DNA from 3 places in the Methylobacterium sp. 1030 genome. Region 2 is predicted to be linked to each of the others. Evidence: riboswitches for the same ligand, from Rfam matches in the RefSeq annotation. Region 2 holds a riboswitch; each other region holds the start of a gene.
What was found. Region 2 has a riboswitch for cobalamin ahead of ABIC30_RS06265 (TonB-dependent receptor plug domain-containing protein). Riboswitches for the same ligand answer to the same signal wherever they lie in the genome.

Region 1 (4,190 bases), on a different contig from region 2:
CCCGAGGTCCTGTCGAACCTGAAGGGCGATCTGGCGCTCGACGGGCACCTGCGCGTCCTCGTGGCGCACGGCTTCACCGACCTGGTGACGCCCTACTTCGCCTCGAAGCTCCTGCTGGCGCAGGTCCCCGCCTACGCCGCCGGCCGCCTGAGCCTCGCGGTCTATCCGGGCGGGCACATGTTCTACACGCGACCGGACTCGCGCGCCGCCTTCCGGACGGACGTGGAGCGGATGTACACGGACGCCCTGAAGGTGCGCGACGCCGGCTCGAACCGTCCGGCCGGAGCCCCCGCCGAGCATCTCCGGACGGCGCCGTAGCGCCTCCGGCCCGCCAAGCCGGTCACGCGTCGTCGAAGGCGAGGGCCTCGGCCGGGTAATCCACCATCGTCCGGCGCTGCGCGTCGGTGTTCTGCCACTCGCCGACCTTCATGTAGCGGCCCTCGAGATCGCGGACCTCGACCACCTTCCCGATTGTGGGGATCGACTGGAAGCCCTGCGGCCAGTTCGACGCGAAGTAGAAGACCTGCTCGACGTGGTCCGAGAGGTGGCAGATCCCCGGCCCGAACGTCCCCAGCCCGAAGACGAGGTAGCGGCCGTTCACCAGCGCCGCGACGTCGGAGATCAGCGACTCGCTCTGGATCTCCACCGGCAATCCGCGCCGCTCCGCGTACGCCTCCACCTCGGCGATGACCGGGTTCAGCCTGTTCTCGAAGACGAGCTTGACCGAGCGGATCCGGCCCTCGGCCAGGAGCCGGTCGATGACCATCCGGTAGAACGCGAAGGGCGGCTGCGGGTAGTGCGGATCGACCCAGGTGCTGAAGATGTCGCCCGACCGGATGTGGATCAGGAGCTGGTCGTCGGGCTTCACCGGGAAGTTCTTCGGCAGACCGTTGAACAGCGGCCGGATCACGCTCTGCACGATCGCGCGCGAATCCGCCGGTCCCCGCAGCGCGGTCACGCGCTCGAACTGCGTCGGGTCGAAATACAGGCCCGACAAAAAGTAGCCGTCCGCCGGCAGCGGCTCGTCCGGCGGGATGAAGGTGATGCCGTCGCAGGTCAGCCGCTCGGTCAGGAAGATCACCTTGCTGCGGTCGACCTTGGGCACCTTGATGTATTTCAGGTTGAGCGACTTCGCGATGGTCACCGCGATGATGTACTGGACGAGGCAGTTGCCGAAGGCGCCGTTCTCGAACAGCGACAGGCCGACCAGGGCATGGCTGGCGCGGTCGGGCGCCGACTGGAGCGCGTAGGTGACGTAGACGTTGGCGCCGGGCTTCTCGTTCAGGAGCGTCACGTCGAGGCCGAGCATCGCCCGCAGCGCGATCAGGTCGACCGCGGCCTCGTCGGCGCGGATGCCGATGCCGGCGATCCGGGCCGGTTCGGGCGCGGCGATCCGGACCGCGCGCGCCCAGGCCCGCTCGTCGGGGACGATCGCGGCGACGAGGGCGTCCGGGGTCGCGGTCCAGACGGCGAGGTCCGGCTCGGCCCACGTCACGCCGTCCTGCGAGACCGCCACCGCGACGTCGCCGGGCTCCGCGGGAACCGCCCCCTCCCCCGGCCGCAGGGCGACGGAATGGATCGGGAAGCGGCCGCCGAGGTCGACCTCGAGCCACGTCGTTCCCGTGCCCACATCGGAGACGATCCGCGGCTCACGGCCTGCCGCGAGATCGACGAGAACCGGGGTCGGATCGTCTGTCGGGGCCATCGGGTCTCCGGGAGTTCAGCGCCCGCGCCGGGGCCGGGCGGGTATCGGGTGCGGCGGTGCCCGCTCCGGGGCGCGGCCGTCAAGCCCGCCCCGATCGCGGGGCGGGCGCGGGAAACGGCCGCGATCCGGCGCCGCTCCGTTGTGTCCCGGCGGTCATGCGTCTACAACGGCCGGGCGACGGTGCCCCGGAGACGGGGTGAAAAGGGAATGCGGTGAGGGGTTTGAAGCCCCGATTCCGCGGCTGCCCCCGCAACTGTGAGCGGCGAGCGCCCGCCAAGCGCCACCGGAGCGATCCGGGAAGGCGGTGGGCGCGCCGAGCCGCGAGCCAGGAGACCTGCCGTCGCGACAGGATCCCGCAATGCCGCCGGTGGGGCGGCTGGAGACGCTTCTGATGACGACGCAAACCCTCGCCCCCATCGCCGCCGGCACCCGCGCGTCGGAGCGCCCGATCGCCGTCGCACTCGCGGCCGTGCTGGGCCTCGGCCTGCTGTTCATGGCGGGCTTCTCGCCGGCGATCGCGCTCCACAACGCGGCGCACGATTTCCGGCACACCCAGAACTTCCCCTGCCACTGACGTCCCCGGACCAGGGATGATCATCCGGCTCCTGTCGGCGGCCCTCGCCGCCGGCTTCTTCGCGGCTGCCATCGTGACGGGCCTCGAACTCACGCTGACCTCGCCGCTGATCGTCGCGGCCGAGCGCTACGAGCAGCAGGAGGCGCCGAACCGGGCTGCCAAGGCGCTCCCGATCAAGGCGTTCCCGATCGTGCTCGCCCATGCCGGGCACGACCACGCCGCGCCCGACGCCGCGCCGGAATGGCAGCCCGCGCCCGGCCTGCCGCGGATGGCCTTCACCGGGCTCGCGACCCTCGTGGGCGGCGTCGGCTACGCGCTGCTGCTCGGCGCGGTGATGCTCGCCTGCAGCCGCGAACCCACGCCGCAGGTCGGCCTCGCCTTCGCGGTGGCCGCCTTCGCCAGCGTCGCGCTCGCGCCGGGTCTCGGCCTGCCGCCGGAACTGCCCGGCAGCGCGGCGGCCCCGCTCGCGACGCGGCAGGCGTGGTGGGTGATGACCGCCGCGGCGACCGGGATGGGGCTCTACCTGATCACGATACGCCGCGCGCTGATCACGATCCTCGGGGGGCTCGTCCTGATCATCGCGCCGCACGTCGTCGGTGCCCCGCAGGCGCCCGAGGCCGCGTCCGAACTTCCGGCCGCGCTCGCCGCGCAATTCGCCGCGCGGTCGCTCGCCATCAGCTTCGTGTTCTGGATCCTGATCGGGCTGGGGCTCGGCTGGGCGTGGCAGGCCTTCGCCCGCGGCGCGGATCGGGGAGCGGCCCGTGCCTGAGACCGTTCTCTACGTCTGCACCACCTGCCGCCGGCCGGACGACGACCCCGACGGGCCCCGCGCCGGGGCCCGCCTGCTGGAGGCGCTTCGAGCGCGGAGCGGCCCCACGCCGGACCTGCGGGTCGAGGCGGTGGAGTGCCTTTCGGTCTGCAAGCGGCCCTGCACCGTGGCGGTCGCCGCGGCCGACCGCTGGACCTACGTCTACGGCGACATGGATCCGGCCGCCTCGGCCGAGATCATCCTCGGCGGGCTCGCGGCCTACGCGGCGACCCCGGACGGCATCGTGCCCTGGCGCGAGCGTCCGGAGGCGTTCCGCAAGGGCGTGATCGCCCGCATTCCCCCTTTCCCAGAACCCCGCCCGGTCCCCGCCGGCACCCTGGAGCCCGCGGAATGACCCTCGTGAACAAGATCCCCTGCACCATCGTCACCGGATTCCTCGGGGCCGGCAAGACGACCCTCGTCCGCCACGTGGTCGAGAACGCCAAGGGGCGCCGCCTCGCGATCCTGGTGAACGAGTTCGGTGATATCGGCTTCGACAAGTCCTTCCTGGCCGCCTGCGGCGTCGAGGGCTGCACCGAGGACGCCATCGTCGAGCTGCCGAACGGCTGCATCTGCTGCACGGTCGCGGACGATTTCGTGCCGGCGCTGGAGACCCTTCTCGGCCGCGCCGAGCCGCCGGAGCACATCCTGATCGAGACCTCCGGCCTCGCCCTGCCGAAGCCGCTGGTCCAGGCGTTCCAGTGGCCGGCGATCCGCTCGCGGGTGACCGTCGACGGAGTGGTCGCGGTGGTCGACGGCCCGGCGGTGGCCTCGGGCGCCTTCGCGGAGGATCCGGAGGCCCTCGCGGCCCAGCGCGCCGCCGACCAGTCGGTCGACCACGACAACCCCCTGGAGGAGGTGTTCGAGGACCAGCTCCTCTGCGCCGACCTCGTGGTCGTCAACAAGGCCGACCTGATCGACGCCGCGACGCGGGCGCGGGTCCGCGCCGAGGTCGAGGGGCACCTGCCCCGCGCCGTGAAGGTGGTCGAGACCGAGAACGGCGCCATCGACCCGCGGGTGCTGCTCGGTCTCGGCGCGGCCGCCGAGGACGACCTCGACGCCCGCCCCTCGCATCACGGCGAGGGCGAGGACCACGACCACGA
Region 2 (4,190 bases):
AGGCCGGCGGCGCGGATCAGCGCGTCCCCGAGCCCGCCGGGTGCCACCGTGAAGGCGTTCGGACGCATCACCAGGGCGCGTAGAGGCCGCTTGGCCGGCACGATGGCGGCAAGACGCGCATCGAGCGCCGCCACCATCGCCTCGCCCCGTTCGGGATGGCCGAGCGCCGCCGCGACCTGCCGGATCTGTGCGCGGACGCCGTCGAGGTCGGCCGGCACGCCGAGTTCGAGCACGGGGGCGCCGACGCGCTTGAGCATGCCCACCGTCGTGCGGGTGGTGAAGGCACCGGCGATGACGAGATCGGGCTTCAAGGCCACGACCTCCTCGGTGAGCCCCCGCGTCACCGGCAGCCCGACCGCCTCGGTCGCGACCGTCGACCCGCGCGAGTCGCGTGCGAGGTAGGTGACCGCCAGCACCTGGTCGCGGTCGGCCAGCCGCAGGACGAGCTCGTCGGCGCACAGGTTCATCGAGACCACCCGCACGGGTGCCGCCGCCGCGCCGATGGGTACGGCGGACATCATGGCCGCGAAGGTGATTACGAGGCGCGACGGCATCGGCGACCTCAGAACGACGTCACGCGGACGCCGCCGTAGACAGCGAGCCCCGGGCCCTGGAAGCCAGTCGGGTTCTGGTAGCGCTTGTCGAACAGGTTATCGATCCGCCCGAATACCGTCAGGGTCTCGCTCCAGGCGTAGTTGACCGACAGGTTCACTAGCGTGAAGCCGGGGGCCTTCAGGCGAGGCACGGAGAAGTCCCGGTTGCCGTCCACGAACGACCCCAGCACGATGAGCGTGCCGGTTATGGTCAGGCCCGGCATCAGGTTCCAGATCGCGGTGGCGCTGACCTTGTTGCGAGGCCGACGCAGCAGCTCCTGGTGGGCGATCTCGTCCTTCGTCACCGTGGTGGTCCAGTCGAGCCGCCCGCTCCAGAACTCGTTGAAGCGCAGGGCGACGAAGCTCTCGGTGCCGTAGGCAGTCGCCTGACCGACGTTCACGTTGGTGGAGAAGGTCGGGTAGTAGGCCGTCTGGATCAGGTTCTTGAAGTCGGTCTGATAGTAGGTCGCGCCCACGGTCATGAACCCGTCGAACAGCGGCTGCTCGAAGCCGCCGTCGAACCCGAAGCTTTCCTCCGGCCGTAGGTTCGGGTTCCCGAAGAAGCGGAAGCCCGGATAGTCCTGGTAGAGCTGGCTCAGGGTCGGCGGTTTGAAGCCGGTCCCGACGCTGCCCTTCAGGCGGGTGTCGGTGGCGGGCACGATGTAGCTCGGCGCCACCCGAAAGGTGGTCGCGCCGCCGAACTGGTCGTTCGAGTCGTGGCGGATGTTGGCGACCAGCGCGGCGCCCGCGAAGGGTGTCGTCTGAAGCTCGGCGAAGCCGGCGGAGTTGCCGTTGGACCGGTCGATGCCGGTCGTCTCGAAGCGCTCGTCCTCGCGCTGTGCCCCAAACAGGACGAGGTTGCCGGGTGAGACCTGCCAGTCGCCGCGGTAATCGAACCGGGTCCGCTCGCCGAGGTAGGTGGTGGGTGTCGGCGGCGCGAGCGGGTCGAGCGGGCCGGCGAATAGCCGGTCGAACTTCGAGTAGTTCGCCCCGAAGACGTTGTGGAAGCCCGGCACCGGCGTCCACTCGGCCTCGCCCCTCATGATCAGTTGCTGCTGGTCGTTGAGGTTCCGGTACGGCAGCGGCACGTACGGGAAGCCGCCGTCGGCCTGGTCGAGGTAGGCGCTGTCGGAGAAGCGCAGGACGTAGTTGAGGCGGAACTCGTCGGTGAGTTGCGCCCCGAGCTTGGTCGAGACCGTCTTGATGTCGGTGAAGGCGGTCCGCAGCGGTACGCCGCGGGGCAGCAGCTCGAACGGGGTGACCTGCACGGCGGATTGCCGGATGTGGCCGACCGACACCGAGTAGTCGAAGATCCCCTCCGAGCCGGAGACGTTGCCGAACTGGTTGAAGGTGCCGAACGAGCCGCCTTCGACCGTCGCCATTGCCCGAGTTGGCCCTTCGCCACGCTTGGTCACGACGGAGATGACGCCGCCGATGGCGTCGGCCCCGTAGAGGCCGCTCTGGGGCCCGCGCAGCACTTCGATCCGCGAGAGGTCGTAGGTCTGCAACTGGCTGAAGTCGAAGGCGCGGTTCGGGGTCGAGGGGTCGTTGACGTCGATGCCGTCAATCTGAACCTTCACGTGGTTCGAGTTGGTGCCGCGGATGAAGACCGAGGTCTGGCCGCCGGCGCCGCCGGTCTGCACGACGTTGAGGCCCGGCACCTGCTGCAGAGCATCCGGCACCGTCCGGCGCTGCTGCTCCTGAAGCAGGCGGTCGGTGAGCACGGTGACACTCGATCCTGTGTTGGCAATCGGCGTCGGCACGCCGGTGGCCGACACGGAGATCTCGGACAGCGAGACCGCGGCCTGCGCGCCTCCCTGAGCATCGGCGAAGGGCGCGGCGACCTGCTGCGAGCGGGCGGGAATGGAGACGAGCAGCGCGGATGCGGCGCAGGACAACGCCAGCGTGCGCCGGAGCGCGGAGGAAACGGGACTGGACACGGGACGGCCTCGGGGGACGGCTGTGGCACGTCACCGCGAACGAGGCCTCGGCGGTCGCGTCCTCCAAGGAACCACGACGCCGCGACACCTCCCAGGACACCCCGCCCGGCAAGCTCCGCGTGTGACCACGGCTGACGGCAGGTCTCCTGGCTCGCGGGTCGTCGCCCTCTCATCGTCTTCCCGGGCGAGGCCGCCCAGTGACGTGGTGATGAAGGACTCGCCGCTTACAGTTGCGGGGGCAGCCGCGGCATCGGTCGAGCCCTCACGGGCGTGACCTCACCGCGTTCCCTTTTGATCCCCGAGGGGAACCGTCACGCTCAAGCTAAGCTGCGGTGCATCTATCCGTCAACGCACGGAAGCACATTGTTCAGATGTGTGGCTTTTGAGGCGTCAATCGATGTCTGAGCAGGGTGGATTTCCGCCGATCCGTTTTGAATTCACACCCTCGCCAAGCGACGAACGTCCGCCGGGCTATCACAGGATTGAGGTGGGGCGTGCTGAACACCTCTGCGAAGGGTGTCCAATCCTCGGTCGCGGTGAACACCCTGTAGGAAATGGTTCACGGTCAAGCTTGGGCAGTGTATGACGTTCGGCAACGATCCTCATACCGCGACCCATACATGACCAAGTCGGCGACCCTCGCCGTCGCCGCGTTGGCGGCGAGCTTCCTCGGACCGCCCCAGACAGCCGCCGGGCAACTCACCTACTCGTGGCCCTCGAACGTCGGACCGCTGAACCCGCACCTCTACGCGCCCAACCAGATGTTCGCGCAGGCGAGCCTCTACGAGCCTCTGGTAAAGTACCGCGATGATGGATCGGTCGAGCCCTGGCTCGCGACCTCGTGGAACATCTCTGAGGACGGGCGGACCTACGATTTCGTCTTGCGCCCCGGCGTCACCTTCAGCGACGGGGTTCCCTTCGACGCGGCCGCGGTCAAGGCGAACTTCGACGCGATCCTGGCCAACCGCCCGCGGCACGCGTGGCTCGATCTCGTCCAGCAGATCGAACGCACAGAAGTTGTTGGGCCTCTGGCGTTCCGCCTCGTCCTGAAGGCGCCGCACTACCCGACACTGCTCGAACTTTCCCTGCCGCGGCCCTTCCGGTTCCTGTCTCCGAAGGCCATGGGCCCCGGCGGTACGACGGCCGTCAACATCAGGGCGCCGGTCGGCACAGGGCCGTGGCGGCTCGTCGACACCCAGCTCGGCGTCTCCGACACGTTCGAGAGCAACCCGGGTTACTGGGGCCCGAGACCCATCTTCGACCGGCTCGTCGTCAAGGTCATCCCCGATCCTAACACCCGCGTCATCGCCCTGCAGACGGGGGAGATCGACCTCGTCTACGGCGCGGGCGGACAGATTCCTTCGGAAGCCTTCGTCCGACTTCGAGACATGGCCCCGAACTTCGCCTCAGCGGTCTCGCCGCCGCTGGCGACCCGGGTGCTCGCGATGAACTCCGCGCGCTTCCCGACAGATGATCGGGCGGTCCGCCTCGCCATCAACCACGCCGTCGACAAGGACACGCTGGTCCGGACGGTACTCGATGGGATCGAGCCGCGCGCGGACTTCCTGTTTGCGCCGCGCGTGCCGTACGCCGACGTCGGGCTGAAGCCCTACGGCTTCGACCGGGCCGCGGCCTCCCGCATGCTCGATGCAGCCGG
Region 3 (4,190 bases), on a different contig from region 2:
CCTGATCCCAGGCGATCGGGGCGAGCCCCGACAGCCGCTCGGCCTCGGTGAGCGCCGGGAACGGCACGTAGAGCATCACCAGCCCGGAGCCGATCCACAGCGCGAAGAACAGCCCCGCGGCGATCCCGGCCCAGCGGTGGAACAGGAGCAGCCAGCGCCGTCCCGCCTTGCCGAGCCGGTGCGGCAGGCTCACCACGTCACCGTGTAGGCGACCTCGACCGAGCGCGGGCGCCCGAGCAGCCAGTTGGTGCCGACCCCGTTCACGGCGTTGCCCGAGATCGCGTAGACCTTGTCGAACAGGTTGTAGACCCGCACGGACAGGCGCGAGTCCGCCGTCACCTGATGGTCCAGGACCGCGTTGACGAGGTTGTAGGCGGGGCGCCGCGCCGTGTTGCCGAAGTCGCTGTAGACCTGCCCGACGTTCTGCAGTCCGACCCGCGCGGTCCAGTCGCGGGTGACGTCCCAGGTCAGCCAGAGGTTGGCCACGCGCTCGGGCACGTCGATCGGCTGGTTGCCGGCATACGAGACGGTGGCGCCGTTCACCGTCTGGTCGAACCGGTCGTACTGCGCGTGGAGGAGCGCGAGGTTGCCGTCGAGCCGCCAGCCCGGCGCGAAGCGCCAGCCGAGCGCCAGCTCGAAGCCCTGCGAGGACTGGCTCCCCACCTGCGTGGACAGCGTCGGCTGGCCGGGGATCGCCGAGATCAGGTTGTCCTTGACGATCCGGTAGCCCGCGACGGTCCATTCGAGGGCGCCGTCGAAGGCCAGACCCTTGGCGCCGATCTCGACCTGATCGCCGGTCGCGAGCTTGAAGCCGGCCAGCGACTGCGACAGCGTGATCAGGCTGTTCACCGGGTCGGTGGCGAAGCTGTACTGGGCGTAGAGCGCGCTGTCCGGCGTCGGGTTGTAGACGAGGCCGAACCGGTAGCCGAGCGCCCGATAGGTCTTCTCGAACCGCGATCCCGTCTGCAGGTCCTCGCGGTTCAGCGTCGGCACGTCGAGGCGCACGCCGGTGAGGAACGAGAGCTTGTCCGACAGGATCACCCGGTCCTCGGCGAAGACCGAGGCCTGGCTCGTCTGCGTCGCGTAGGCCGGGCGCGCCCGGCCGTTCTGCGGGAACAGGCCCGGATCGTAGCCGGTGAGCGGCACGCTCGTGGTCTGGTCGAAGTAGAAGTTGTTGGTGTGGCGGAAGTCGATGTGGTTCACGTCGAAGCCGGCCACGAACTGGTTCGGCAGCCCGAACAGGCTGCCCCGGAACGTCGCGTCGAGGCGGTCTCCGACCTGCTCCTGGCTGTGGTAGATCTCCAGGTAGTCGCCCCGGTCCACGAGCCCGGTGCCGCGGTTGTAGCTGTACTGCTCGACGTCGAGCCAGTGGCGCCGGCTGGTCAGCCGGTAGGCGGTGTTGCGGATCGTGATGTCGGCCGAGGGGGACCACTCGGTCTTGAGCTGGGTCCAGTTGTCGGCCCACGTGATCTTCGCGTCGCGGACGTTGTAGTTGTTGAACCGGATGAGATCCGGGATCCGTCCCTCGACCAGCGGCGTGCCCCAGTAGCGGGCGGGCTCCTGGTAGCCGAGATCGTGGCTCAGGGTGAAGGCGAGGTCGGCGCTCGGCCGGAACAGCAGGGCGGCGGAGACCGCGAGGTTGCGGAAATCGCCCTCCGGCCGCATCCAGCCGTCGGCGCGGTTGCCGCTGACGTTGAGGCGGTACGCGAAGGTGTCGCCGTACTCAGCCTGGCCCAGCGGGCCGCCGGAATCGAGGGCGAGCCGCGCGACCCCGTCGGTGCCGATCACCGCGCGGGCGGCGTTGATCGGCACGAAGACCGGCTTCTTGGGCACCACGTTGATGACGCCGCCGATGGCGCCGTCGCCGTAGAGCACCGAGGACGGCCCGCGCAGCACCTCGATCCGCTCGACGTTCCACGTGTCGAACGGGAAGGTCACGGTGTTGGCGCCGACGTAGAAGCGCGTGCCGTCGTAGAGCTGCTGGATCGAGTTCGGGCCGGCGAAGCCGCGGGACGTGAACGCGCCGTTGCCGTTGCCGGGCGCCGCGATGGTGGTGATGCCGGTCGCGTCCTGGGTCACGGCCTCGGCGATCGTGTCCTGGCCGCGCAGCCGCGCGGTCTCGCCCGACACGATGTCGAGGCTGGCCGGCGTCTCCAGCGGCGTCAGGCCGAGGCGGCTCGCGGTCCGGTCAGGCGTGCGCAGGTTGAGCCCGTTCGGCGGGAGGCGGCTCGGGTCGCCGCCCGCGCCCGCGACCGACAGCTCATCCAGCGTGACCACCTCCTGTGCGGCGGCCGGACTGGCGAGGAGCGCGAGGAGAACGCCGCAGAGCGGGGCCCGCCCGCCGAGGCAGGAGCGATGGGTCGATGGAGACATGGGGAAAGCGGTCCGTGCGCGGCGCGCGCCGGCCCCCGCGTCCTACAAGCATTGTAATAACATTACAATGCGCTCGCTGTCCGGTAGCCTCTGCCCGTGCGGGCGCGCGACGGCGTCCTGCGACAGGGCTCGAGGGGTTCGGGACGGCGGAGACGGGCATGGGGAACGGCGTCGCGGGCGCGCTTGCTGTGGCACGTCACCGCGAACGAGGCCTCGGCGGCCGCCTCCCCTCGGGACTGGCGGCGCCTCGACACCCGCCAGGACACCCCGCCCGGCGCGTTTCGCGTGTGACCACGGCTGACGGCAGGTCTCCTGGCTCGCGGGTCGCCGCCCTCGCACCGTCTTCCCGGGGTGACCCAGTGACGTGGTGGTGAAGGGCTCGCCGCTTACAGTTGCGGGGGCAGCCGCGGCTTCGGGGCGAACCCCTCACCGCGTTCCCTTTTGATCCCCGAGGGGAACCGTCGAACACAGCTTGGCCGTAGCGGGGGCGGGCGTCAACCGTGTGTCCGGTTGTTGCCGTGGATCGGCGCGCTGTGCGCCGGTCCGTTGCGGCCTCGCCGACGACGGGCTAGCCCCTGCGGGATGACGGTCTGGCGGCCCCCTGCGGAGATTCGCGTGAAGGCACTGGGTCTGCCCCGGCGCGGCAACAGCCTGCTCGTGGCCGAGGTCCGCGCGGATGACGGGCGGCTGAAAGGCGTCCGGCCGCTCGGCGGCAGCGTCGCGTTCGGCGAGCGGGTCGAGGACGCCCTGATCCGGGAGTTCCGGGAGGAGCTCGGCGTCACCGTCTCGGTGCTCGGCGGCCCCCGCGTCATGGAGAACATCTTCACGCACGAGGGGCAGGTCGGGCACGAGGTGCTGTTCCTGTTCCCCGTCGCCCTGCCGCCGGGGCGGTTCGACGGGCAGGAGCGCTTCGTCTTCCACGAGGATTCCGGCACCGCCTGCGTGGCGCGGTGGTGCGATCTGGACGGGCTCGACGTGCCGGGCGGTCCCGACCTCTTCCCCGCCGGCCTGAAGGCCCGCCTCCGCGACGCGTGGCGCGCGGAGCTCTGACGGACCGGGCCGGCCCACCGCCTTTGCCGCTCGGCGCGGGCGATGCTACAGCCGGGCAATCCCATCGGTCCGGACGTCCGCGACGCCGCGGCCCATGCGCCCGGACGCTCCGTCCGACGCGGAGACGGGTGCCGGCGGAAGCATGACGATACGACCTCCCAGAAGCGGCGGGCCGACGGGGCGCAAGCCTCAGGCCGGCAAGTCCAGCGCCAGCAAGTTCAGGGGCGGCAAGGCCCAGGCCGACGGCCGCGCCCGCACGGGCCCGCGCACCAGCGCCCGCGACGCCGCCGAGCGCGCGGCCCGCAACCGCGGCGAGGATGCCGGCACCCGCGATCCCTGGGGCGCGCAGGCCGCTGCGGCCCCGGCGCCGGCCCGGCCGCCGAAGCCGCGCCGCGACGCCGCCGCACCGCGCGACGCCGCGGCGGGCAAGCCCGGCGGCCGGCCGCCGGCCAAGCGCTCGGCGGCCCCCTCCCCGGCCCTCGCCACCGCCTCTGCCCCCGCGCCCGGTCCGACCCGGCGCGAGCAGCGCGCCGCCGCCTCCGCGACCCTCGCCTCCGGCGTGCAGACCCTGACCGTCGAGCCGGACGAGGCCGGGATGCGGATCGACCGCTTCCTCACCGCCCGCTTCCCGCTCCTGCCCTTCACCCGCGTGCAGACCATCGTCCGCAAGGGCGAGTTGCGGGTCGACGGCAAGCGCGCCAAGCCGAACGACCGGCTGGAGCCGGGCATGAGCGTGCGCGTGCCGCCGCTGCGCCTCGACCAGCCCA

Region 1: linked by a shared signal. The riboswitch ahead of ABIC30_RS16770 (CbtB domain-containing protein) and the one ahead of ABIC30_RS06265 (TonB-dependent receptor plug domain-containing protein) in region 2 are both predicted to bind cobalamin.
Region 3: linked by a shared signal. The riboswitch ahead of ABIC30_RS17815 (TonB-dependent receptor) and the one ahead of ABIC30_RS06265 (TonB-dependent receptor plug domain-containing protein) in region 2 are both predicted to bind cobalamin.

The regions. Positions count from the first base shown of each region.
Region 1 is NZ_JBEPKM010000010.1:252,073-256,262, forward strand. Features, by position in the region: gene ABIC30_RS16760 (S10 family peptidase) at 1-318, shown strand, start outside; gene ABIC30_RS16765 (discoidin domain-containing protein) at 341-1,705, opposite strand; cobalamin riboswitch at 1,867-2,061, shown strand; gene ABIC30_RS16770 (CbtB domain-containing protein) at 2,097-2,279, shown strand; gene ABIC30_RS16775 (CbtA family protein) at 2,296-3,048, shown strand; gene ABIC30_RS16780 (DUF1636 domain-containing protein) at 3,041-3,442, shown strand; gene cobW (cobalamin biosynthesis protein CobW) at 3,439-4,190, shown strand, end outside.
Region 2 is NZ_JBEPKM010000003.1:368,630-372,819, reverse strand. Features, by position in the region: gene ABIC30_RS06270 (ABC transporter substrate-binding protein) at 1-554, opposite strand, end outside; gene ABIC30_RS06265 (TonB-dependent receptor plug domain-containing protein) at 563-2,533, opposite strand; cobalamin riboswitch at 2,653-2,861, opposite strand; gene nikA (nickel ABC transporter substrate-binding protein) at 3,154-4,190, shown strand, end outside.
Region 3 is NZ_JBEPKM010000011.1:173,205-177,394, reverse strand. Features, by position in the region: gene ABIC30_RS17820 (PepSY domain-containing protein) at 1-196, opposite strand, end outside; gene ABIC30_RS17815 (TonB-dependent receptor) at 190-2,373, opposite strand; cobalamin riboswitch at 2,659-2,851, opposite strand; gene ABIC30_RS17810 (NUDIX hydrolase) at 2,989-3,423, shown strand; gene ABIC30_RS17805 (RluA family pseudouridine synthase) at 3,566-4,190, shown strand, end outside.